DNA from 3 places in the Rouxiella sp. S1S-2 genome. Region 3 is predicted to be linked to each of the others. Evidence: predicted binding sites of a transcription regulator. Region 3 holds the regulator's gene; each other region holds the start of a gene.

What was found. Region 3 encodes CRP, which controls carbon source genes, mostly activating them, when cyclic AMP is high. Its sites were predicted from a motif close to ATGTGANNNNNNTCACAT; they were not measured.
Region 1: GA565_RS06025 (PTS sugar transporter subunit IIB) is a predicted target of CRP. The motif match lies at 4,631-4,648, and genes of this name have one in related genera.
Region 2: yrbN (protein YrbN) is a predicted target of CRP. The motif match lies at 4,173-4,190, and genes of this name have one in related genera.

What each region holds. Positions count from the first base shown of each region.
Region 1 is NZ_WFKL01000001.1:1,296,334-1,304,040, reverse strand. It holds gene GA565_RS06050 (gamma-glutamyltransferase family protein) at 1-1,057, shown strand, start outside; gene hpxX (oxalurate catabolism protein HpxX) at 1,209-1,409, shown strand; gene GA565_RS06040 (AtzE family amidohydrolase) at 1,406-2,803, shown strand; gene hpxZ (oxalurate catabolism protein HpxZ) at 2,846-3,229, shown strand; gene GA565_RS06030 (MurR/RpiR family transcriptional regulator) at 3,328-4,458, opposite strand; gene GA565_RS06025 (PTS sugar transporter subunit IIB) at 4,898-5,203, shown strand; gene GA565_RS06020 (PTS lactose/cellobiose transporter subunit IIA) at 5,362-5,655, shown strand; gene GA565_RS06015 (6-phospho-beta-glucosidase) at 5,651-6,958, shown strand; gene celB (PTS cellobiose transporter subunit IIC) at 7,032-7,707, shown strand, end outside.
Region 2 is NZ_WFKL01000001.1:774,335-782,041, reverse strand. It holds gene GA565_RS03680 (HlyD family secretion protein) at 1-809, opposite strand, end outside; gene GA565_RS03675 (luciferase-like monooxygenase) at 1,035-2,072, shown strand; gene GA565_RS03670 (DEAD/DEAH family ATP-dependent RNA helicase) at 2,159-4,096, opposite strand; gene yrbN (protein YrbN) at 4,086-4,160, opposite strand; gene nlpI (lipoprotein NlpI) at 4,282-5,166, opposite strand; gene pnp (polyribonucleotide nucleotidyltransferase) at 5,297-7,414, opposite strand.
Region 3 is NZ_WFKL01000001.1:576,859-584,565, reverse strand. It holds gene GA565_RS02660 (phosphoribulokinase) at 1-135, shown strand, start outside; gene GA565_RS02655 (OsmC family protein) at 224-634, opposite strand; gene crp (cAMP-activated global transcriptional regulator CRP) at 982-1,614, shown strand; gene GA565_RS02645 (YccS/YhfK family putative transporter) at 1,678-3,756, shown strand; gene GA565_RS02640 (aspartate aminotransferase family protein) at 3,818-5,032, opposite strand; gene GA565_RS02635 (aminodeoxychorismate synthase component II) at 5,175-5,750, opposite strand; gene GA565_RS02630 (putative adenosine monophosphate-protein transferase Fic) at 5,848-6,438, opposite strand; gene GA565_RS02625 (YhfG family protein) at 6,428-6,607, opposite strand; gene GA565_RS02620 (helicase HerA-like C-terminal domain-containing protein) at 6,653-7,707, opposite strand, start outside.

The DNA of each region.
Region 1 (7,707 bases), 720 kb from region 3:
TCAGTGCGGGCAGCGCTTTACTCAGCCACAGTTGGCCTCGACGCTGATGCAGCTTTGCGAGGAGGGTTTGGACAGTTTTTATCGTGGCAATTTGGCCGACAGCCTGGCCGCAGACATGCAAAAGCTCGGTATGCCGCTGACCCGCGATGACCTGGCAGCCTATCGGCCACAGCGCCGCGTTCCCCTCAAACTCAAGCACAGCAAGGGCGAAATTTATAACCTGACGCCCCCTACGCAGGGTCTGGTTTCATTGGCGATCCTTGGCCTTACCGACCGCCTAAATCTTGAGGCGATGGATGAAGGTGCCACCATTCACAGCATCGTCGAAGCCACCAAGTTGGCGTTTGGCCTGCGCGACCGTTTTATCACCGACCCGCGCATTATGACTCAGGATGCTCAAGGACTGTTGGATCCCGCCTATCTCGATGCACTGGCGACGCGCATTAATCCTCATCGCGCCGCAGATTGGGGTAAAGGCAAAGGCCCGGGCGACACGGTTTGGATGGGCGTGATGGACAGCAGTGGTTTGGCGGTATCGTTTATCCAAAGTATTTATCATGAATTTGGCAGCGGCGTGGTGTTACCGAACAGTGGCATCATGTGGCAAAACCGTGGTGCTTCCTTCAGCCTCGACGCCGACCATCTGCTGGCACTGGCACCGGGCAAACAGCCGTTCCATACGCTAAATCCTGCCGCTGCGCGCCTGTATGACGGGCGAACGATGGTTTATGGGGCGATGGGCGGAGACGGTCAGCCGCAAACCCAGGCGGCAGTGTTTATTCGCCACGTGGTACAGGGAAAACCGTTGCAAGAGGCGATAACCGGACCGCGCTGGCTGCTGGGCCGCACCTGGGGGCAAAGTTCCGATTCACTTAAGCTTGAGAGCCGATTCAGTCACGCCACGCTGGCAGGACTTCGCCAGCGGGGTCATGAGGTCGAGATGCTGCCTGAATTTAGCGAAGCCGTCGGGCACGCAGGGGCGATTGTGCGCCACACCAACGGTATGTTCGAGGGTGCTTCGGATCCACGCAGCAACGGCAGTGCAGCGGGTTTTTAAAGGTGAGTGGGGGCGTTTGTTTCCCCCACCCTAGCCCTCCCCCAAATGGGAAAGGGATCCAATTCAAGAAATGCCCTCGCACATGATGAGGGGATAAAAATGAAGACATTCCCCCGTAATTAATTTGGGGATTAACAGACAGGAAAAAACGATGAAAACCACACCTTCTGCGCCTCCCGCTGATTGGGCGGCGTATATCAGCCAGATGGAAGCCGTATTAGCCTTGGAGCTTGACGATGCACGTCGTCAGGAGTTACTTGTCCAGTTCACCCGCATTGCCCAGATGGCACAACCGTTGATGGACCTGCCGCTTGACCCGCGCCTCGAGATTGCCGGGGTTTATCACGCATGAAACCTTTACACGAAAGCAGTATTAGCGATATCCAGCAGGCGCTCAAAAACGGGGATGTTTCTGCCCGCGAAATTGCCCGACAAACGCTCGATAATATAGAAAAAGCCGACCCAACACTCAATGCCTACACCCACGTAACCGGCGAACGTATGCTGTGTGAAGCGGCCAAAATCGATAAACTACGCGCCAGTGGCAGCACCTTACCTCCGCTTGCGGCGGTGCCTTACGCGGTTAAAAATCTGCTTGATGTCACCGGGCAAGTCACTCTGGCCGGAGCCAGCCTTAACAGCAGCAATCCGGTGGCAAAAGAGGATGCCTGGACCGTCGCCCGCTTGGCCGAAAACGGTGCGCTACTCTCCGGCATGCTAAACATGGACGCCTACGCCTACGGTTTTACCACTGAAAATAGCCACTATGGTGCCACGCGAAATCCGCGAGATCGCGCGCGCATTGCCGGCGGCTCTTCGGGCGGTTCCGCCGCTGCCGTCGCCGCCGGGTTGGTGCATTTTACTTTGGGCAGCGATACCAATGGTTCTATTCGCGTCCCTTCTTCGCTAAGCGGCATCTTAGGGCTTAAGCCGACCTTTGGCAGAGTCTCGCGCCGCGGCAGCCAGCCTTTTGTCGCTAGCCTCGACCACCTTGGCCCGATGGCGCGCAGCAGCAGCGACCTTGCGCAGGTGTATGATGCAATGCAGGGCATCGACGTCGCGGATGCGTTTCAGGCAAAAAAACCGACCAGCGAAACCTTTTCTCAACTTGCGCGCGGCCAGCAAGGCCTGCGCACCGCGGTACTCGGCGGTTATTTCAATACCTGGTGTGACGATAATGCCAAGGATGCGGTAAAACGTGTGGCTCAGGCGCTTGAGGCGCAGGAGGAAATTGAAATGCCACAGGCCGAGCTGGCCCGCTCGGCGGCGTTTATCCTTACTGCGTCAGAAGGCGGAAACCAGTATTTGCCTTTGCTGCGCACTATTCCCGAGCAGTTTGAACCGCTTTCGCGCGAGCGCCTATTAGCCGGTGCAATGATACCCGCGGCATGGTACGTTCAAGCGCAGCGTTTCCGTCACCAGTTCCAGCAGCAGGTGTTACCAATGTTCGAACACTGGGACATTTTAATCGCGCCTTCAACCCCGTGCCCGGCAACGTTAATCGGCCAGGAGAGCATTGAAATCAATGGCGTCTCGCTGCCAACCCGCGCCAGCATGGGCATGCTGACTCAACCAATTTCGTTTCTTGGATTACCGGTGGTTTCTGTGCCGCTAATTACCGCCGGTGGCTTGCCCATCGGACTGCAGCTGATAGCTCCGCCGTGGCGCGAAGACCTGTGCCTGCGCGCAGCCTGGGCTTTGGAACAACAGGGGATCGTCAGTGTCAGCAGCTCGATCATTCGCTGATTGCCTGATTTACACTCTTTTTTGCAGAAGATAGAGATCAATATGAAAACTGAAAATGTCGATCGTCCGGCGATTTTGGCTGAGGTTAATGCGGCTTTTTATCGCTATGAACAGGCGCTGATTACCAACGACACCGTGGTTTTGGATGAGTTATTTTGGCATGACCCCCGCACCGTTCGCTTTGGGGCCGGAGAGAACTTATACGGCATTGATGCTATTCGCGAATTCCGCGCCTCACGTCCGGCGCAGGGGCTGGAGCGTGATTTGCAAAACACGGTGATCACCACTTACGGCGACGATATGGCGATTGCCAGCACTGAGTTTCGCCGCGAAGGCAGTGAGAAAACCGGTCGACAGATGCAAACCTGGATTAAGATGCCGAGCGGCTGGAAGATAGTCGCCGCACACGTGAGCCTGATGATTTAACCCCTGCACCCGTCTTGGGATGAGAGGTTTCCGCCCTTCCCCGTTTATTCAGCGGGGAAGGCAGGAATGGGGTGCCGCGATAATCCGACCAGAGCAACTCAGAGCTGTTCCAGCAGCAGGTCTATGGCCAGCAGCATTCCCTGCGAACTAAAGGTGTGCGCCTGCCCCGGCTGCAGAGATAAAAGCGACGTAGCCTGTGCCGCCAGTGGTGAATCCGCCAAGGCAATAGCGACCACGCCCGCACCGCAGTTCAAAGCATGCCCGGCAATCTCGGGCAACAGCCCGTTTTCATCACTTAACGACAGCGCCAAAACCGCATGCTGCGCCGTCAGGCCTGAGGCGCTGATGCGCATTAATTCAGGGTCGTTAAACGCATAGGCAGGATAACCCGCGCGTAACAGGCTATTTTGCAATTCGCTGGCAAACAGCGTACAGCGGCTTTCAGTACTAAAGATATAGACGCCTTTATTGGCCGATGATATTAGCGTGGCAGCCCTGATAAAGGCCTGTTCGTCGAACTGCTGCAGCTGTTGATGAACGCTGTGCTCGCGCTCACCGATTTTACCAATCCAACCCGCCGAGCCTTTGCTGGCCGATTTTTCTGGCTGCTGAGCCATATAGCGAGAGCCCACCGCGCTGGCCTGCGCCAGTTTCATGCGCAGGTCGCGGATATCGTCACAGCCCATTGATTTAGCAAAACGCGTGATGGTTGCCGGACTCACGCCCGCCTGCGAAGCCAGCTGTTCAATGGTTGCCGATGAAGCAAAAGCCACATCATCGAGAATGGCTTGTGCCACTTTGCTTTCCTGCTGGCTGAGCTGGTTTTGCTGCGCGCGAATCTGATAAATGATGTCGCCAATGTCTTCATAGCCGATGGATTTAGCAAAACGGCGAAGTATTTCCTGACTTACCCCAGGCATTTTACCGATTGAAGCCGCTGAGGCGAAGGCAATGTCCGTTCCCCCCAAAACGGGCTTTGAAACGGGAGTATCGGTGCTATAAGTCAATTTCTGTGCCCGCATATGGGTCATAAAGTCGTTAACATCCTGACAGCCGAGCGAGGTGGCAAAATGCGCCACCGTGTCGGTGCTAACGCCCGCACGCGATGCCAGCTGTTCTAGCGTGGCAATCGATGCAAACGCCGGATTTTCCAGGATGACTTTGACGACTTTGTTTTCTTGTCGACTGAATTGCCCCTGCAAGAATTGAATTTGATAAACAATATCCACCGCTGAGTTGCCCTTTTCTTTCGTCGGCCATGCACACAGGCCATCGACTGCTCACATTGTTCATAACTCAGCCTACCAAATCGGCATGATTTTCACACAGCATAATTCCCTATGAGCCAGACTACCAAAATGAAAATAATTTTCAAAGACCTTTAAAGCCAGGGTAAAAACTTTGTGATCTACATCACCACGAAATAACACAACCAATTGATATTGATGATTTTTTTGATAAATACTTTTTTCTTGTAAAAATAAAACTAATCTCAGATCACATTCATGAAAAAAAATTTCACGACAAAAAAAGGCTCATCACATTGTTTTAATTGAGATTTAATCGTTATCATAATTAAAACCTATGATTTAGCCTATTTACTTCATCTCTACGCTAGCGTTTTATATTTCCACAGCCGATGAGGTTTAATAAAAGGGAATTCATTTTATGCAAAAAATTTTTCTATGCTGTGCGGCCGGTATGTCTACCAGCATGCTGGTTCAAAAAATGAAAACAGAAGCCACCAAGCGACAATTATCTATCGATATTGAAGCCGTACCGGTGGCTGAATTCGAAAGAATTATTCTGTTGGCCGATGTCGTAATGTTAGGACCGCAGGTGAAATATGAACATGCCCGCCTGTCTGATATTGCTGCACGTCACGGCAAACAGGTTGAAGTTATTAATATGATGGATTACGGCACGATGAGAGGGGATAAAGTATTAGACCAGGCCTTAAGCCTTATTTCTTAATTCTTATCACTCGTAAATAGAAAATCTTTTCTCAAGGGCAGGACAATATTTATCTGGCCTTCGAACAAGGGGACTGTGTGACTCTGGAAAATAGTATTCTTGAAAGTGTTAAACTCGACGTTACTCATTTCGATTCTTTTGATCTCGAAAATAAAGTGATGGAATTATTAGTGCAGGCCGGAAGTGCTAGAAGCACGCTTCTTTCAGCGCTCAGAGAAGCAAGAAACGATAACATTACACAGGCACTCAGTCTCATCGAAGAAGCAACGTTATTTATTTCTGCCGCGCATAAAATTCAGACCGAATTAATTGGTATGGATGAAGGCTCAGGGAAAGTTCCCGTGAGTTTAATTTTGGTCCATGCGCAAGACCATTTGATGAACGCCATGCTTATTCAGGAATTAGCCAGCGATATGATCGAACTCTATCGCCGTAACCCGCAAGGAGATTAATATGACCAAAATTACTGTTATCGGCGGTGGCAGCAGCTATACGCCAGAACTCGTTGATGGACTGATTCAGCATCACGGCGAGATTGGCATCACCGAACTGGCACTGGTAGACGTAGAGGCGGGTCGTGAAAAAGTACAGGTCATTGCCGAGCTTACCCGCCGCATGTTTATCCGCAACGGCCTTGAGCAAATCAAAGTAACGGTTCACTTTTCTCTTGAAGAAGCCATTCGTGGCTCAAGCTTCGTGCTGACTCAGCTGCGGGTAGGCCAACTTGCGGCGCGTGCGGCAGACGAGCGTTTAGGTCTTAAGTTCAACATGCTGGGTCAGGAAACCACCGGCGTTGGCGGCTTCGCCAAGGCGCTGCGGACTATTCCGGTGATGCTCGAGGTCGCTAAAGCGGTTGAAGAATTGGCCCCTGACGCCTGGATAATCAACTTTACCAATCCGGCAGGCATCGTTACCGAAGCCGTCAGCCGCTACAGCAAAGCGAAAATTATCGGCCTGTGCAATGTGCCGGTCCATATGCATCATATGGTCGCCAACATGCTCCAGGCACCCTACGACGACGTCGAGCTGCGTTTTGCCGGTTTGAATCACATGGTTTGGGTTCATCAGGTAACGCTTAAAGGGCAAGACGTGACTGAATCCGTTATCGAGCGGTTGTGCAACGGCGAAACGTTGACGATGAACAACATTAAAGATACGCCTTGGCCACCGGCTTTCCTGCGGGCGCTGGGCGCCATTCCGTGCCCGTATCATCGCTACTTCTATCAAACAGAAGCGATGCTGGCTGAAGAATTTGAAGCCGCTGCCGAGCGTGGGACGCGCGCCGAGCAGGTCATGAAGGTCGAAGCCGAACTCTTTGCTCTGTATGCCGACCCTCATCTGGCCGAAAAGCCTGAGCAGCTTAATTTCCGCGGCGGCGCATTTTATTCCGAAGTGGCGGTGGAACTGATCCGCGCGATCCACAGTAATTCGGGTAAAGTGCTGGTGGTAAATACGCAAAATAAAGGGGCCATCATTGGACTGCCTTATGATGCAGTAATAGAAACTAACTGTGTGATCGACGCACAGGGCGCACATCCACTTTCATTTGGCCCTCTGCCTTCAGCCATGAATGGTTTAACGCAGCAGGTAAAAGATTTCGAACGCCTGACCATCGAAGCCGCCGTAAAAGGCTGCAAAAAAAGCGCAATACTGGCGTTGGTAACCAATCCATTAATTGGCAATGCCAATATTGCCGAAGAAATCCTGGAAGAAGTACTCACTATAAATCGTCGTTACTTACCGCAGTTTAATTAATCACATTTACCCTAGAGATTTCAGAATGAAATACAACGGGTAAAGGACAGGGGGGACTATGGCTAATATAAATATGTTGATAGAGCGTTACGTATTACCGGCGGCATTAAAAATTGCTGGACAAAAGCATATATTATCAGTTCGTGACGGCATTATTTTAAACATGCCCTTCATGCTGATTGGATCGTTCTTTCTTATTTTTGCCTATTTACCGTTCCCCAGCTATGCCAATTTCATGGGGGACGTATTCGGTGCAGCCTGGCGAGACAAGCTGCTTTATCCGGTAAAAGCAACCTACGACATTATGGCTATTATCTCCAGCTTTGGTATTGCCTACCGTCTGGCAGAGAAATATCGTGGTTTGGATCCCCTCAGCACCGGTGCTGTTTCTTTGGTGGCTTTTTTACTCACTATTCCCCAGCACACTTTATTTACGCCGGTGGTCAGTGCTGAAGCCATGATGGTGAAAGGCGTATTACCGATGAATTTCATCGGCAGTCAGGGGCTGTTTGTTGCCATTATTATTGCCCTGCTTTCAACCGAGATTTATCGCTTTGTTCACAGCCGGGATCTGGTTATTACCATGCCTGAGGGCGTTCCTCCAGCGGTAGCAAAATCGTTTCTGAGTCTGGTGCCAGGATTTTGCGTATTGGCGGTGGTGTTAGCACTGCGCCTTATCGTCGAGGCAACGCCTTTTGGCGATATTAATACCATGATCTCCACCATTATCGGCATTCCGATGCATCATA
Region 2 (7,707 bases), 200 kb from region 3:
GCCTCGACGTGTTTGTCGCCAATACCCGGTACCCGCAGCGAGATTTTATCACCCTTGCGAATTCCCGCCAAAATATCCTCACGCAGGTTAAAGACGAAATAGGCCTGCGGCAGACGCACCAACGTCAGCAGCGGACTGTCGGCGCTTTGAAGCTCACCGACCTCGGTAGGGATTGGCCCTACTTCGCCGTCGACCGGTGCCTTAACCTGTAAATCATCCGTCTGCGCTTTAATCTCCAGCAAATTCTCTTCGGCAGCACGCAGTTGAGCGGCATAAACATCACGCTGCTCAATGCGATCGCCGTTGACGCCCTCATCCAAATTAGCCTTCGCGACCTGCACCTGTTGATAGGCACTGTCGCGCGCTTCACGGGAGTCCTCAAGGTCAGAAGCCGAAATATAGCCTTTGGCTGCAATACGGGCGTTGCGATTAAAAAGGTCGCGCGCATTAGCATAGGCGGCCTGCGACTGCGCCAGTGTCGCTTTCAGATTACGGATACTCTCTTCACGGGTGCCGTTCAAAGAGAGATCAAGCTGCGCTTTAGCCTGATCGCGGGAGGCCTGAAGCGAACGTAGCTGAGCCATCAGCTCAGGACTGTCGAGAGTGATTAACAGTTGACCCGCCTTAACGTCGTCACCGCGCTGAACGTGACGTTCAACAATGCGCCCTTTAGCCTTTGAGGCAACAATAACTTCTGGCGCATCAACCTCGCCCTGTAATAACAGGGACTGATTGCTGGCGCGAAATAAAACGGCAAGAGAAATAACGACAGCAACCAGCAGCAGGGTTAATAATATCCTTTTGTTCATTTTTTCTCTCTTACCTTCTTATCTGTTTAATTCGACCATTTTTAGCACATATTGCCGTGCTTTATAAGGCATTGAATTGTTCGCGATTACTGATCAAACAACCGCAGCAGCAGTCAGTACCGCTCAAATAGCGTATTCAGGCAGTTGGAAATGGTGAATACTGGTTTTTATCATTAGCTGATAAATATTCTAAACGTTTATCAGAGAAAACAAGGTGAATAAAACATGTCTGAAGCGAACGCTAAAAACATTCCAGTCCCCTTCTCTGTGCTCGATCTTGCGCCCGTCCCTCAGGGTAAAACACCAGCCAATGCTTTCCAAAGCTCGTTAGAGCTGGCGCAGCATGCCGAAAAATGGGGCTATCAGCGCTACTGGCTGGCCGAGCATCACAACATGACCGGCATTGCCAGCGCCGCAACCTCGGTACTGATTGGTTTTATTGCCGCCGGCACTAAAACGATCCGCTTGGGATCGGGTGGCGTGATGCTGCCCAACCATTCACCGCTGGTGATTGCCGAGCAGTTCGGTACGCTGGCCACGCTCTACCCCGATCGTATCGATTTAGGGCTTGGCCGTGCACCGGGTACCGATCAACGCACCATGATGGCACTGCGCAGGCATATGTCGGGCGAAGTTGATAATTTCCCGCAGGATGTTCAGGAACTGCAGCACTATTTTGCCGACGTGAAGCCAGATCAGGCTGTACAGGCGGTTCCGGGCCAAGGATTGCACGTGCCAATCTGGCTGTTAGGCTCGAGCCTTTATAGCGCCCAACTGGCCGCTGCGTTGGGCCTGCCGTTTGCCTTCGCCTCACACTTTGCACCCGATATGCTCTATCAGGCACTGTCGATTTATCGCAGCAAATTCAAACCTTCAGCGCAGCTGCAAAAGCCGCATGCCATGGTCTGCATCAACGCGATTGCCGCCGATACCGATGAAGAGGCGCGCAGAATGTTTACCTCGAACCAGCAGCAGTTCATTAACCTGCGTCGTGGCAAACCTGGCAAGCTGCCTGCACCGGTGGATAACATTGAAAGCCTGTGGTCACCGCAGGAAAGCTTTGGTGTCGATCAGGCGCTACGCCTTTCGGTGGTCGGTAACAAAGAGACGATTCGTCACGGATTGCAGGCGATTGCCCGTGAAACCGAGGCGGATGAGTTGATGATCAACGGCCAGATATTTGACCACGCGGCTCGACTGCATTCGTTTGAAATTGTGTCGCAGCTTCAGGGGGAAATCTTTAAGCAGCCACGTATCGACTGATTCCTGACGTTTTCAGCCCATAAAAAAACCAGCCCGAGGGCTGGTTTTTTATTGCACATTTATCTCAAGCCATGCGACTGGACAGATTATGCGTCGGTAGTGCGACGTGGTGCACGGCTTGGCGGACGACGTTCGCCTGCTGCCGAGTTGCCACCTTCACGACGTTCGCCGTTGAATGGACGACGACCCGCAGGTGCGCCACCTTCACGACGATCACCGCTGAAAGAACGTGGAGCACCGTTACCACGACGCTCACCGCCAGCACCGGCCGGACGCTCACGACGATCGGCCTGAGGTACTGCATCGCCCATCAACTGCATGTTCATCGGCTTGTTCAGGATGCGAGTACGGGTGAAATGAGACAGAATTTCGCCCGGCATACCTTTAGGCAGCTCGATAGTTGAGTGGGTACCGAACAGCTTGATGTTACCGATGTAACGGCTGCTGATATCGCCTTCGTTAGCGATAGCGCCAACGATGTGACGCACTTCAACACCATCATCACGGCCAACTTCAATGCGATAAAGTTCCATTTCGCCAGCGTCACGACGCTCACGACGTGGAGCGCCATCGCGCGCAGGACGATCGCCATCACGAGCAGGACGTTCGCTACGTGCAGGACGGTCACCGCGTGCAGAACGCTCGCCACGGTCAGGACGGTCTTCAAATTCGCGACGCGGTGGACGGCTTTTGAAGATTGGGTCAGCGGCAACGATCAGTGGACGTTCGCCCTGAGCCATTTTCAGCAGTGCTGCGGCCAGAGTTTCAACATCCAGCTCTTCAGCAGGCTGAAGTTTAGCCAGCAGAGCACGGTACTGATCCAAGTCACTGCTTTCAAGCTGCTGCTGAACTTTAGCGGCAAACTTGGCCAGACGACGTTGACCCAGCACTTCTGCAGTTGGCAATTCCACTTCTGGAATAGTCAGCTTCATGGTGCGTTCTACGTTGCGCAGCAGGCGACGTTCGCGGTTCTCAACGAACAGCAGCGCGCGACCCGCACGGCCAGCACGACCGGTACGGCCGATACGGTGAACGTAAGATTCTGAATCCATAGGGATATCGTAGTTCACAACCAGGCTGATACGTTCAACGTCCAGACCACGTGCTGCCACGTCGGTTGCAATCAGAATATCCAGACGACCGTCTTTCAGACGTTCCAGAGTCTGCTCACGCAGGGCCTGGTTCATGTCGCCGTTCAGTGCTGCAGAGCTGTAACCACTACGCTCCAACGCTTCAGCCACTTCCAGGGTCGCGTTTTTGGTGCGAACAAAGATGATAGCCGCGTCAAAATCTTCAGCTTCCAGGAAACGCACCAGTGCTTCGTTCTTACGCATGCCGTGCACAGTCCAGTAGCTCTGGCTGATGTCTGGGCGAGTCGTCACGCTTGACTGAATGCGAACTTCCTGTGGATCTTTCATGAAGCGACGAGTAATACGACGAATCGCTTCTGGCATGGTTGCAGAGAACAGCGCGGTCTGATGTTCAGCCGGGATCTGCGCCATGATAGTTTCTACGTCTTCGATGAAGCCCATACGCAGCATTTCATCGGCTTCGTCCAGTACCAGACCGCTCAGGTTAGAGAGGTTCAAAGTACCGCGTTTCAGGTGATCCAGCAGACGACCAGGCGTACCCACAACAACCTGTGGACCCTGACGCAGTGCGCGCAGCTGCACGTCATAGCGTTGGCCGCCGTACAATGCAACAACGTTCACGCCGTGCATGTGCTTAGAGAAATCGGTCATCGCTTCAGCAACCTGAACCGCCAGTTCGCGGGTAGGGGCCAAAACAAGAATTTGTGGTGCTTTCAAAGAAGCATCAATGTTGTGCAACAGTGGCAGCGAGAACGCTGCAGTTTTACCACTACCAGTCTGCGCCATGCCCAGAACATCGCGGCCTGCTAACAGGTGCGGAATACATTCGGCTTGGATCGGTGATGGTTTTTCGTAGCCCAGATCGGTCAGGGCAGCAATGATAGGAGCAGACAGCCCCAGGTCAGCAAAAGAGGTTTCAAGCTCAGTAGTCATGTACACGTGCCTCATTAATAATGGCAGCCAGTCTACATAACTCGTCGAGAAAATTTTCAGTCATTTTCATTGAAAAGTGTGAACCGGCTCAAATTAGTTTATAAAACGAACAAAGCAACCCTCGCCCGTTAAGGCGATTAAAAATGGCATAGGCCATGGTTAATCAGGCTGATTAGTGTCGTCAGCTATTGCTGGTCCGATTCTGATAGGTCGTCTTGCTCTTGGCCCAAAAGCGCCAATTCCAACAATGCATAGCGGTGCTCAACAAAATTGTGAACGTTGTTAGCTACCGTCAGTTTGAACAGAGCAGAAGCGCTGTCCTTGTCCCCCAGACTTAGGTAATGTTTACCTAAATAGAAGTCAGTTTCACTGAGATGCTCAGCGAGCGAAGTGTTATCCGTTGCTTCTGCCTTCAGGCGGTCCATCAGCGTGGATTCGCTGATTTTGCCCAGGTAGAATTCGACGATATTCCATCCCCATTGCCCTCTGTCCGCTTTGTCATAACGCTGCTGCAGCGCTACTTCGGCATTCTTAGGATTGATTTCTCTTTCCACAAGATATAGCCATAACGAACGGAAGGGATCATTTGGATCGTCTCGATAAAACGCCTGCAAATCATCCTGCGCCAGCGGATATCTACCACCGTAATACAGTGCGATACCGCGATTTAAACGCGCGTAATTGTAAGTTGGATCAAGCTCTAGTACAGAATCAAACGCTTCATAGGCAGCATCGTAATTGCCTGCCTGCGTTAGGTATATCCCAAGGTAGTTAAAAACTTCTGGCATATCAGGACGAATAGACAGCGCTTGTGAGAAATCATTTCGCGCCAGTGCTCTTAGCCCGAGACTATCATACAGTACACCGCGCTCATATAATAGCTGCGCACGCTCATCATCTGTCAATGAACGACTGGCAAGTATTTGTTCCATTCGAGCCAGGATAACTTCCTGCTGCAAAGTAGGCTGCAGCGGGATTGCCAGGACTTCGTTTTTGCGCCAATCATGGTTGCTGCATCCTGCCAACAAAAGTGTTGTCGCAACATAACAACAGCGCAAGAAAGGCTTCATTTCAACTCCCGAAGACAAACATTGGACAAACTTCCTGTTATCCGCTTGCTTAGCATAAATGCGTCCTGCACTCATGATACGAACAGCTCCCGACTAAATAGCCGGGAGACTGTAAACTACAGGTTACAGATTACTCTGCAGCTGGTTCAGCTGAATCTTCAGAAGGCGTGGTGGCTTCTTTAATGCTCAAGCGCACACGACCCTGACGGTCAACTTCCAGAACCTTAACCGGAACTTCCTGACCCATCGTCAGATAGTCAGTCACTTTCTCTACGCGCTTGTCGGCGATTTGAGAAATGTGAACCAGACCTTCTTTACCGCCGCCGATGGCAACGAACGCGCCAAAGTCAACGATGCGGGTAACTTTACCCTGATAAATGCGGCCAACTTCGATTTCAGCAGTGATTTCTTCGATACGACGAATAGCGTGTTTTGCTTTTTCGTTGTCAGTCGCAGAAATTTTAACCGTGCCGTCATCTTCGATTTCGATGGTAGTACCGGTTTCTTCAGTCAGCGCACGGATTACAGAACCACCTTTACCGATGACATCTTTGATTTTGTCAGCGCTAATTTTGATGGTGTGAATGCGTGGAGCAAACTGAGAGATATCGCCACGAGACTGGCTGATTGCCTGGTTCATCACGCCCAGAATGTGCAAACGAGCACCTTTGGCCTGACTCAGAGCAGCCTGCATGATTTCGCGGGTGATACCTTCGATTTTGATATCCATTTGCAGTGCAGTGATACCTTCGCTGCTGCCTGCTACTTTGAAGTCCATATCACCCAAGTGGTCTTCGTCACCCAGAATGTCGGACAGAACAACAAAGTTTTCGCCTTCTTTAACCAGACCCATCGCGATACCCGCAACGGCGGCTTTAATCGGCACACCTGCGTCCATCAGGGCCAGTGATGCGCCACAAACGGAAGCCATTGAAGATGAACCGTTAGATTCGGTGATTTCAGATACAACACGAATGGTGTATGGGAAGTCTTCGAACTTAGGCATTACGGCCAGAACACCGCGTTTTGCTAAACGGCCGTGACCGATTTCGCGACGCTTAGGTGAACCTACCATGCCCGTTTCACCTACGGAGTACGGAGGGAAGTTGTAGTGGAACAGGAAGGTGTCAGTTTTGGCACCCATCAGTTCGTCAAGATTTTGTGCATCGCGGGTTGTACCCAGCGTTGCAGTAACCAGTGCCTGAGTTTCACCACGAGTAAACAGTGAAGAGCCGTGGGTACGTGGCAGTACACCGGTACGCACGTCCAGACCACGGATCATGTCTTTTTCGCGGCCATCGATACGTGGCGCACCGCTAAGAACGCGGCTACGAACAACATTTTTCTCGATTGAGCCCAGCAGATCAGAGATTTCGCCAGCGTCCAGCGTTTCATCTTCACCCAGCAGCGCGGTGGTGACTTCGTCTTTGATCACGTTAACGCGAGCATAACGCTCTTGTTTGTCAGTAATGCGGTAAGCGTCACCCAGTTGAGCTTCTGCTTTAGCCGCAATGCGAGCGTGCAGGTCAGCGTTAACCACTTCTGGCTGCCAATCCCACTTAGGTTTGCCAACTTCAGCAACCAGTGAGTTGATTTCGTTGATAACGATCTGCTGTTGGTCATGACCAAACACCACTGCGCCGAGCATTTGCTCTTCGCTCAGTACTTCAGCCTCTGATTCAACCATCAGCACAGCACCCTGGGTACCGGCAACAACCAGGTCCAGTTTGCTTTCAAGCAGTTCGTCGGCGGTTGGGTTCAGCACGTACTGGTCGTTGATGTAACCAACACGAGCAGCACCGATTGGGCCGTTGAACGGAATGCCTGACAGGCTCAGCGCAGCAGAAGCACCGATCATCGCAACGATGTCCGGGTTAACCTGTGGGTTCAGTGAAACCACGGTCGCGATAACCTGAACTTCGTTCAAGAAGCTGTCCGGGAACAGTGGACGAATTGGGCGGTCGATCAAACGAGAAGTCAGAGTCTCGCCTTCGCTTGGGCGCGCTTCACGACGGAAGAAGCTGCCTGGGATTTTACCGGCAGCGTAAGTACGCTCCTGGTAGTTCACGGTCAGAGGGAAGAAGCTCTGGCCTGGTTTCGCTTTTTTCTGGCCAACAACGGTAACGAATACCGCAGTATCATCCATGCTAACCATAACGGCGGCGGTGGCTTGACGCGCCATCATGCCGGTTTCGATGGTCACGGTGTGTTGACCGTATTGGAACTTACGAACTGTCGCTTTAAGCAATGTAATATCCTTTTCGTGTGACGCGCAGCTGTTATGACAGCAGTTCACGTCAATAAATTCTGAACTTCACACTACATCCTCGCGACTAATGACAATCCTTAACCCTCTCATTGGGATTAAAGTCTCTCATTAGCCGCGCGAACCTCTGTAACGGAAGATCTCGCGAACAAACTACTCTTTTTGAAACTCTACTTTTTTATAAAATCGGGTTTGTTGAACCTGCGTTACAAACTTTTATTTATAAAAAAGTAGCGTAGAAACAACAGACTTGCCAGTAAAAGCTTTTCTGTCGC
Region 3 (7,707 bases):
CTGGCAATGCTGCAGGGATCGTTTATTTCGCACATCAATACGTTGGTGGTGCCGGGGGGAAAAATGGGCCTGGCGATGGAGCTTATTATGGGGCCACTGGTGCAGCGGCTGATGGAAGGCAAAAAGATCGAGTAATCAGTCGATATACTTCGCAAAAACGCCGCTAACCTTCACGGCGCGGCGTTTTATCACTTTCTATTGCCTAAACAGCAAACCGGGCTGATTACTCTTGAGCATCAATCACTTCAAAACTGTGAGTGATGGTGGCCGCTTTGCCGAGCATCAGTGAAACCGAGCAATATTTTTCGGCCGACAGGCTCACGGCACGTTCAACCACTTTATCGGTCAAATCTTTGCCGGTGACGATAAAGTGCAGGTTGATGCGGGTAAACAGACGCGGCGCCTCTTCACGACGTTCGGAGGTCAGTTTCACTTCGCAGCCCAACACCTCGTTGCGGCCTTTTTGCAGAATCGACACTACGTCAATCGCACTGCAACCGCCTGCCGACATGAGCAGCATTTCCATCGGGCTAGGGGATTTGTCACCCGCATTGCCGTCCATAATGACCTGATGTCCAGACGAAGATTCTCCGAGAAACGTTAACCCTTCAACCCACTTTACCCGTGCTTGCATTTGCCTTTCTCCGGTAATAATTTTTAAAACAGACTACCCTTAACCCCTGAAACTGGCAATGGAACTCGATCCGCATCATGCTGAAGCGAGACAACACAAGACACGTCCGCAAACCTGTGCTACAAACAAAGCCGAAAGAAACTTTCCAACAAGTTGCGGCTAGGTTTTTTAGGTGTTAACAGGATAACCTTGGTGATAATGGCAAATTACAGCTGAAATCACTCCACCTGCCGCTTGCAGCATTGCTGGTCAGTTCATATGCTAAAAGAGCGCGAAGTAAAAAATCGCCGAACAGGGATTTCAAAGCCCTGTGATTTTGGGCAGCGATAATAAGAGGATAATAGCTAATGGTTCTCGGCAAGCCACAAACAGACCCTACTCTCGAATGGTTCCTGTCTCATTGTCATATACATAAGTATCCATCTAAAAGTACGCTGATTCACCAAGGTGAAAAAGCCGAAACGCTTTACTACATCGTGAAAGGTTCGGTTGCCGTTCTGATTAAAGATGAAGAAGGCAAAGAAATGATACTTTCCTACCTTAACCAAGGTGACTTCATCGGCGAGCTGGGACTCTTCGAAGAAGGACAGGAACGTAGTGCATGGGTTAGAGCCAAAACTGCCTGTGAAGTGGCCGAAATTTCCTACAAGAAATTTCGCCAGCTCATCCAGGTTAATCCAGACATTCTGATGCGCCTGTCCGCACAGATGGCAAGCCGACTGCAGATAACGTCCGAGAAAGTGGGCAACCTTGCCTTCCTCGACGTGACCGGTCGTATTGCACAAACTCTGCTGAATCTGGCTAAACAGCCGGATGCCATGACCCATCCCGATGGCATGCAGATCAAAATTACCCGTCAAGAAATCGGTCAAATAGTCGGCTGTTCACGCGAAACTGTGGGTCGAATTCTTAAAATGCTTGAAGATCAAAGTCTGATTTCAGCCCACGGTAAAACGATTGTCGTTTACGGCACCCGTTAATCGTCTTAAAAACGGCGCAGCAGATAACTGTTGCGCCGTTTTTGTTAGCCTATCTGCACAAAAATGACGCTTTGGCAAAGACTTTTTTATCACCCTGAAGTTAACTATGCGCTAAGACAAACGCTGGTTCTCTGCCTGCCCATTGCCTTCGCTATGCTGTTTGGCCAGTTGAAAATGGGTCTGCTGTTCGCGTTGGTGCCCGCATGCTGCAACATTTCAGGTCTCGATACCCCACATAAACGCTTTTTCAAACGCCTGTTGGTCGGTGGATCACTGTTCGCCGTCAGCAGTATTTTGCTACAGTTGATGTTGGTTAACTGGCATCTGCCGCTGCCGCTTATCATGCTCGGCCTGACGCTGGTCATCGGCGTGACGGGGGCGATAAGTCCGCTGCATGCGCGTCTATTACCGGGCGCGCTGGTTGCCGCTATCTTTACGCTCAGCATGGCGGGCGTAGTGCCGATTTGGCATGCGCCACTGCTGTTTGTGGTCGGGACTGCCTGGTACGGCGTATTTAACTGGCTGTGGTTTCGCCTGTCTGAAGAGCAGCCTATGCGCGAAACCCTAAGCCAGCTGTATCTCGAACTCGCCGACTATTTTGAAGCCAAATACAGCCTACTGACCCAGCATACCGATCCCGATACCGCCCTACCGCCGCTGCTGAACAGGCAACAAAAAGTCATCGACTTGATTGCTCTGCTTTATCAGCAGTTGCACATGCTGCCGACGCACGACCACCAGCATCATAAAAAGCTGTTGAGACGTTTTCAGGTAGCACTAGACCTTCAGGAGCACATTACGGTGAGTCTGCATCTGCCCACCGAGGTGCAAAAGCTGATGGAGGAGAGTCATGCCGAGGCGGTAATTCGCCGCAATGCTCAGGTGATTGCTGCCCGTCTGCGGGTGATTGCCAACGACATTCTTTATCACCGCCGTTCCGAGCGCTTCACTATGGCCAATGAGCTGGCGGCGCTGGAAAAAATATCTTCGCGCTACCGTGACAACCCGGTCGGCCAGTTTTGCTATTACCACTTCAGTCGCATTGCGAGACTGCTGCGTACCCAGCGCCCGCTTTATCGCCGTGACCTGATGCAAACCCAGGCCCGCCTGCCGTTCTGGGCGGCGTTGAAAAGCTATTTGTCATTCAAGTCGGCCGCACTGCGCAATGCGGGACGTTTGGGGGTTATTCTGGCCATCGGCAGCAGTCTGGGGCTATTTTTTAATTTACCCAAACCCTATTGGATCCTGCTGACGACCCTGCTGGTCAGCCAAAACGGCTATAACGCCACCCGCGTGCGCATTCAGCACCGTGCGTTAGGCACGCTGATTGGGCTTATCATTGCCGCAGGGCTTCTGCAGCTTGCCCTCCCGCAAAATCTGCAGCTGTTTTTCATGCTGATGATTACCTTAATTTCATACACCGTGCTGCGCAAAAACTACGGATTGGGGATGATTGGGCTGACGGTAACGGCAGTTTATACCCTGCAAATTTTGGGATTAAACGGCGCCAACTTCCTGCTGCCGAGGCTGCTTGATACGCTGATAGGCTGTGCGCTGGCGTTTGGTGGCACTATCTGGCTATGGCCACAGTGGCAGAGCGGCCTGTTGCGTACTAACGCGCATCAGGCGCTGGAGGCCGATCAGGAGGCAGTGCGTTTAGTGCTGGCGGATGACCCCGACCCTGCGCAGTTGGCCTATGCGCGCATGAAGGTCAACCAGGCGCATAATCAGCTATTTACGTCGCTTAATCAGGCGATGCAGGAACCTGGGTTCAATTCGCGCTATTTAAACGATATGCGTCTGTGGGTGATGCACAGCCAGTTTATTGTCGACCACATCAATGGAATGACGATTTTGGCCCGCGAGCACTACATGCTGACGCCCAAGCTGGCGATGCAGTATTTGCAAACCTGCGAGATTGCGCTGCAAAGCTGTCAGCAGCGCCTGACCTACGACGGTCCGAGCAGTGAAACCAAGCTGTTTAACGCCCCGGAGCTTCATCCCGATATGCCGATTACCGAAATGGAACGGCACCTTCGCCGCATGCTGGCGCACCTGAGCGCGATGCACACCATTTCTTCACTGGCGTGGAAGCAGAGGCCGCATCACGGAATTTGGCTAACGCGAAGAGTGAAGGAATAGCGTCTTGAACCCCTCCCCACGTTTTTGGGGAGGGCTAGGGTGGGGCTACAGCAAACGTCTATTAACCTACCAGTTTCTGCGCCGCTTTCTCAAAACGCGCCATGCCCTCTCTGATATCGGCGAAATCAATCACCAGTGACGGGGCTAAACGCACCACGTTAGGCCCAGCAACCAGAATCATCAAACCAAACTCGGCGGCGGCGGCCAGCAGCTCTCCGGCGCGGTTTTTGTATTTCTCCGACATTTCTGCGCCAATCAGCAGGCCCTGACCGCGGAATTCCTTAAACACGTGATACTTTTCGTTAATCGCTTCCAGCGCCTGAATAAAGGCGGCGCGGCGCTCTTCAACACCGGCAAGGACCTCTGGGGTATTTATAATGTCCAGTGCTGCTTCAGCCACGGCGCAGGCCAGCGGATTGCCGCCGTAGGTGGTGCCGTGTTTGCCCGGTGCCATCACAGAGGCCACGTCTTCGGTGGTAATCATTGCACTCACCGGGAAACCGCCGCCCAGCGCCTTGGCCGTTGACAGAATATCTGGCGTCACGCCGTAGTGCATATAGCTGAACAGCTTGCCGCTGCGGCCCATGCCGCTTTGTACTTCATCAAACACCAGCAGCGCCTTGTGCTCGTCGCACAGGTCACGCAGCCCCTGCAGAAATTCCTGAGTCGCGGGTGTGACGCCACCCTCGCCCTGAATCGGCTCAACCACGATAGCGCAGGTGTGATCGTCGATGACTGCTTTCACGGCGTCTAAATCGTTAAAAGGCACGTGAACGATGTCAGCCGGTTTAGGACCAAAGCCGTCGGAGTACTTTGGCTGTCCGCCAACGGAAACCGTGAACAACGTGCGCCCGTGGAAGGCGTTGTGGAAGGCAATGATTTTGCTTTTGTACGGGCTGTGCTTGGCTGAAGCGTAGTAACGCGCCAGTTTAAACGCCGCTTCGTTGGCTTCAGCGCCAGAATTAGCGAAAAATACGCGATCGGCAAAGGTCGCATCGATCAGTTTCTGCGCCAGGCGCAGCGCAGGCTCGTTAGTAAAGACGTTACTTACGTGCCACAGCGTTTCGCCCTGCTCGTGCAGAGCGTTAACCAGCGCCGGATGGCAATGACCCAGTGCGGTTACCGCGATGCCGCCAGCAAAATCGACATACTCGGTGCCCTGCTGATCCCAGACGCGACTGCCCTTACCTTTGACCGGAATAAACTTGGCCGGTGAATAAACAGGCAAAATCACCCGATCAAATGCATCACGACCTACTGCCGTTTTTTCTGTCATTGCCCTTTGCTCCATTGCACTGTCGCTGCTAACAGGAATTCACACCCGAAGTGAATGTGAAAATATAATCATAAAATATGCATAAAAAATCACTCACAGGCAAATATAAATCATCACTCTTGCGTAAGTAATTTTTAATGCTCTAAATTTTAAGGAAATTATCGAGCAGCTGATGCCCTTGCTCGCTGAGAATGCTTTCCGGATGGAACTGCACGCCATGCAGCGGCAGGGTTTTATGGGCGATACCCATTATTTCACCTGGGTCCTCGGCACTGCCGGTCCACGCGGTGAGGCTAAAACAGGCGGGCAGTGTCTCGGGCTTTACCACCAGAGAATGGTAGCGCGTGACGGTTAACGGGTGATTAAGGCCTGCAAACACGCCGGTTCCGTTGTGTTCTATCTGCGACGTTTTGCCGTGCATCACCTGCTGCGCGCGCACCACCTCGGCACCAAAACTTTGCGCCATGGCCTGATGTCCAAGACAGACACCGAGGATCGGCAGCGTATCGGCAAAATGGGCTATCGCGCTGAGAGAAATTCCGGCCTCGTTCGGCGTGCAGGGCCCGGGGGAGATAACCAGATGCGTGGGGTTGAGGCGGGTGATATCGGCAAGTTGCAGCTCATCGTTACGCTTTACCAGCACGTCTGCGCCTAACTCGCAAAAGTACTGGTAAAGGTTATAGGTAAAAGAGTCGTAATTATCGATTAACAGCAGCATGGTTTTCCGGTTCAACAAAGTCGGGGAATTAACCGCGCCATTCTACCTATTTTCGACGACGACCCGCAGAACTTTCCCACACTTGCCTGACCTTCGGCTAAGCATCGCTGACGATCGTTTTAAAAACCTGGCTTAAGGGCAGTTCGTCACCAAAAGCCGCCGCCTTATTGGCATCAGTCCAGCGTTGCGTATCCACCTGACTCCAGTCAATGCCATAGCCTGCATGGGTCAGGAGCTGTTCAAAGAAAATTCGCTGCGCTCGACCGCTGCCATAGCGAAAAGGATGCAGGAGATTGATTTCACTGTAATAGTGAGCGATGCGTTCGCAGAGTGCGTCCTGAGTGAGTCCGACCAAATAGTCTTCATTCTCAAGCGCCTGCATCAGGCTGTTTCCTTCGCGCTCAATGTAGGCGAAGTGGCAGAAAGGCGTATCGTCTTTAGCAATGTCGATTTCACGCAGTTTGCCGGCCCAGTCATAAATGTCCTGAAAAAGGGCGTAATGGATGGCACAAAGGTGCGGAAGTCCCATATTGGGCGGCCCCAGCTCAATCATGGCGGCCCGTAGCGGGGTTAACTCAAGTTCAGCCTGCAGAAGGCGGTGCGACTCGTGAATTTCGAGCCTGTTTCTCAGAACGTTGATCCCTTTATAGAGATAAGGGTCATCACCGGCTATCAGCTTATCGCTCATAGTGTCCCCTTAATGTCTCGATTCTTGCAAAGATCTGCTCATCCGCTAGCTCAACCAACGCGGTTTTCAGGCCGTCCAGCGCCGCACTGCTTTGAAAGTTGTGATTTCTGCGTTTCCGGTAAAACTGTTCTTTCTGTTTTTCTGTCATTTTTGTCATTTTTGTCGCCATACCTTCCTCACTTGACCAAAGACAGTGGAGTTTACGTATAGAACATCAGCGTTTTCTGCCGCCCATGATTGAGCCGAGCACGCCGCGTATAATCTCGCGCCCTATCCCTCGCGCCATGCTTTTTGCCGCTGTTTGCACCATGCCGTCGTGCTTGCCACCGCGCGGGCCGGTAGTGCCAAACAGTAAATCGTTGAGTCCGCCCATGAGTCCGCCACCGGTCGATTTTTCGGCTGCAGGATTTTTGGCATCGACATTATCCGCCGGGGTTCCCACCGTATTGAATCCCTGAACGCTCAGTTTTTCATAAGCGGATTCACGGTCGATGGCGTCTTCATAGCGACCATACAGCGGCGATTTGTTGATGGCCTTATTCATGCCCTCTTCGCCAAGCGGACCCATTTTTGACTCAGGCGCTATGACCATCGCCCGTTCAACAATTTCCGGCCGCCCTTTTTCATCAAGAAACGACACCAGCGCCTCACCGACGCCGAGTTCGGTAATCGCCGTTTCTACGTCAAACGCCGGATTGGCCCGCAGCGTTTGCGCCGCCGCTCGCACCGCCTTTTGATCGCGCGGCGTAAACGCGCGTAGCGCGTGCTGAACGCGATTGCCCAACTGCCCCAGCACCGAGTCGGGGATATCCAACGGATTTTGCGTTACGAAGTAGATGCCCACGCCCTTAGAGCGGATCAGTCGCACCACTTGTTCAATTTTGGTTAACAACGCAGCAGGCGCCTCGTTAAACAGCAAATGAGCCTCATCGAAGAAGAAGACCAGTTTCGGCTGCTCCGGGTCACCCACCTCGGGCAAATGCTCAAACAGCTCGGCCAGCAGCCACAGCAGGAATACCGAATAGAGTTTTGGCTGATTGATAAGTTTGTCCGCCGCCAGCAGGTTGATTATGCCCTGCCCGTTGGCGTCGGTTTTCATCAAGTCTTGGATATCCAGCATCGGCTCGCCGAAGAACGCGTTGGCACCCTGGCTCTCAAGGGTCAGCAGGCCACGCTGAATAGCACCAATCGAGGCCGAAGAAATATTGCCATACTGGGTTTGAAACTGTTTGGCGTTGTCTCCCACGTACTGCAACATGGCGCGCAGGT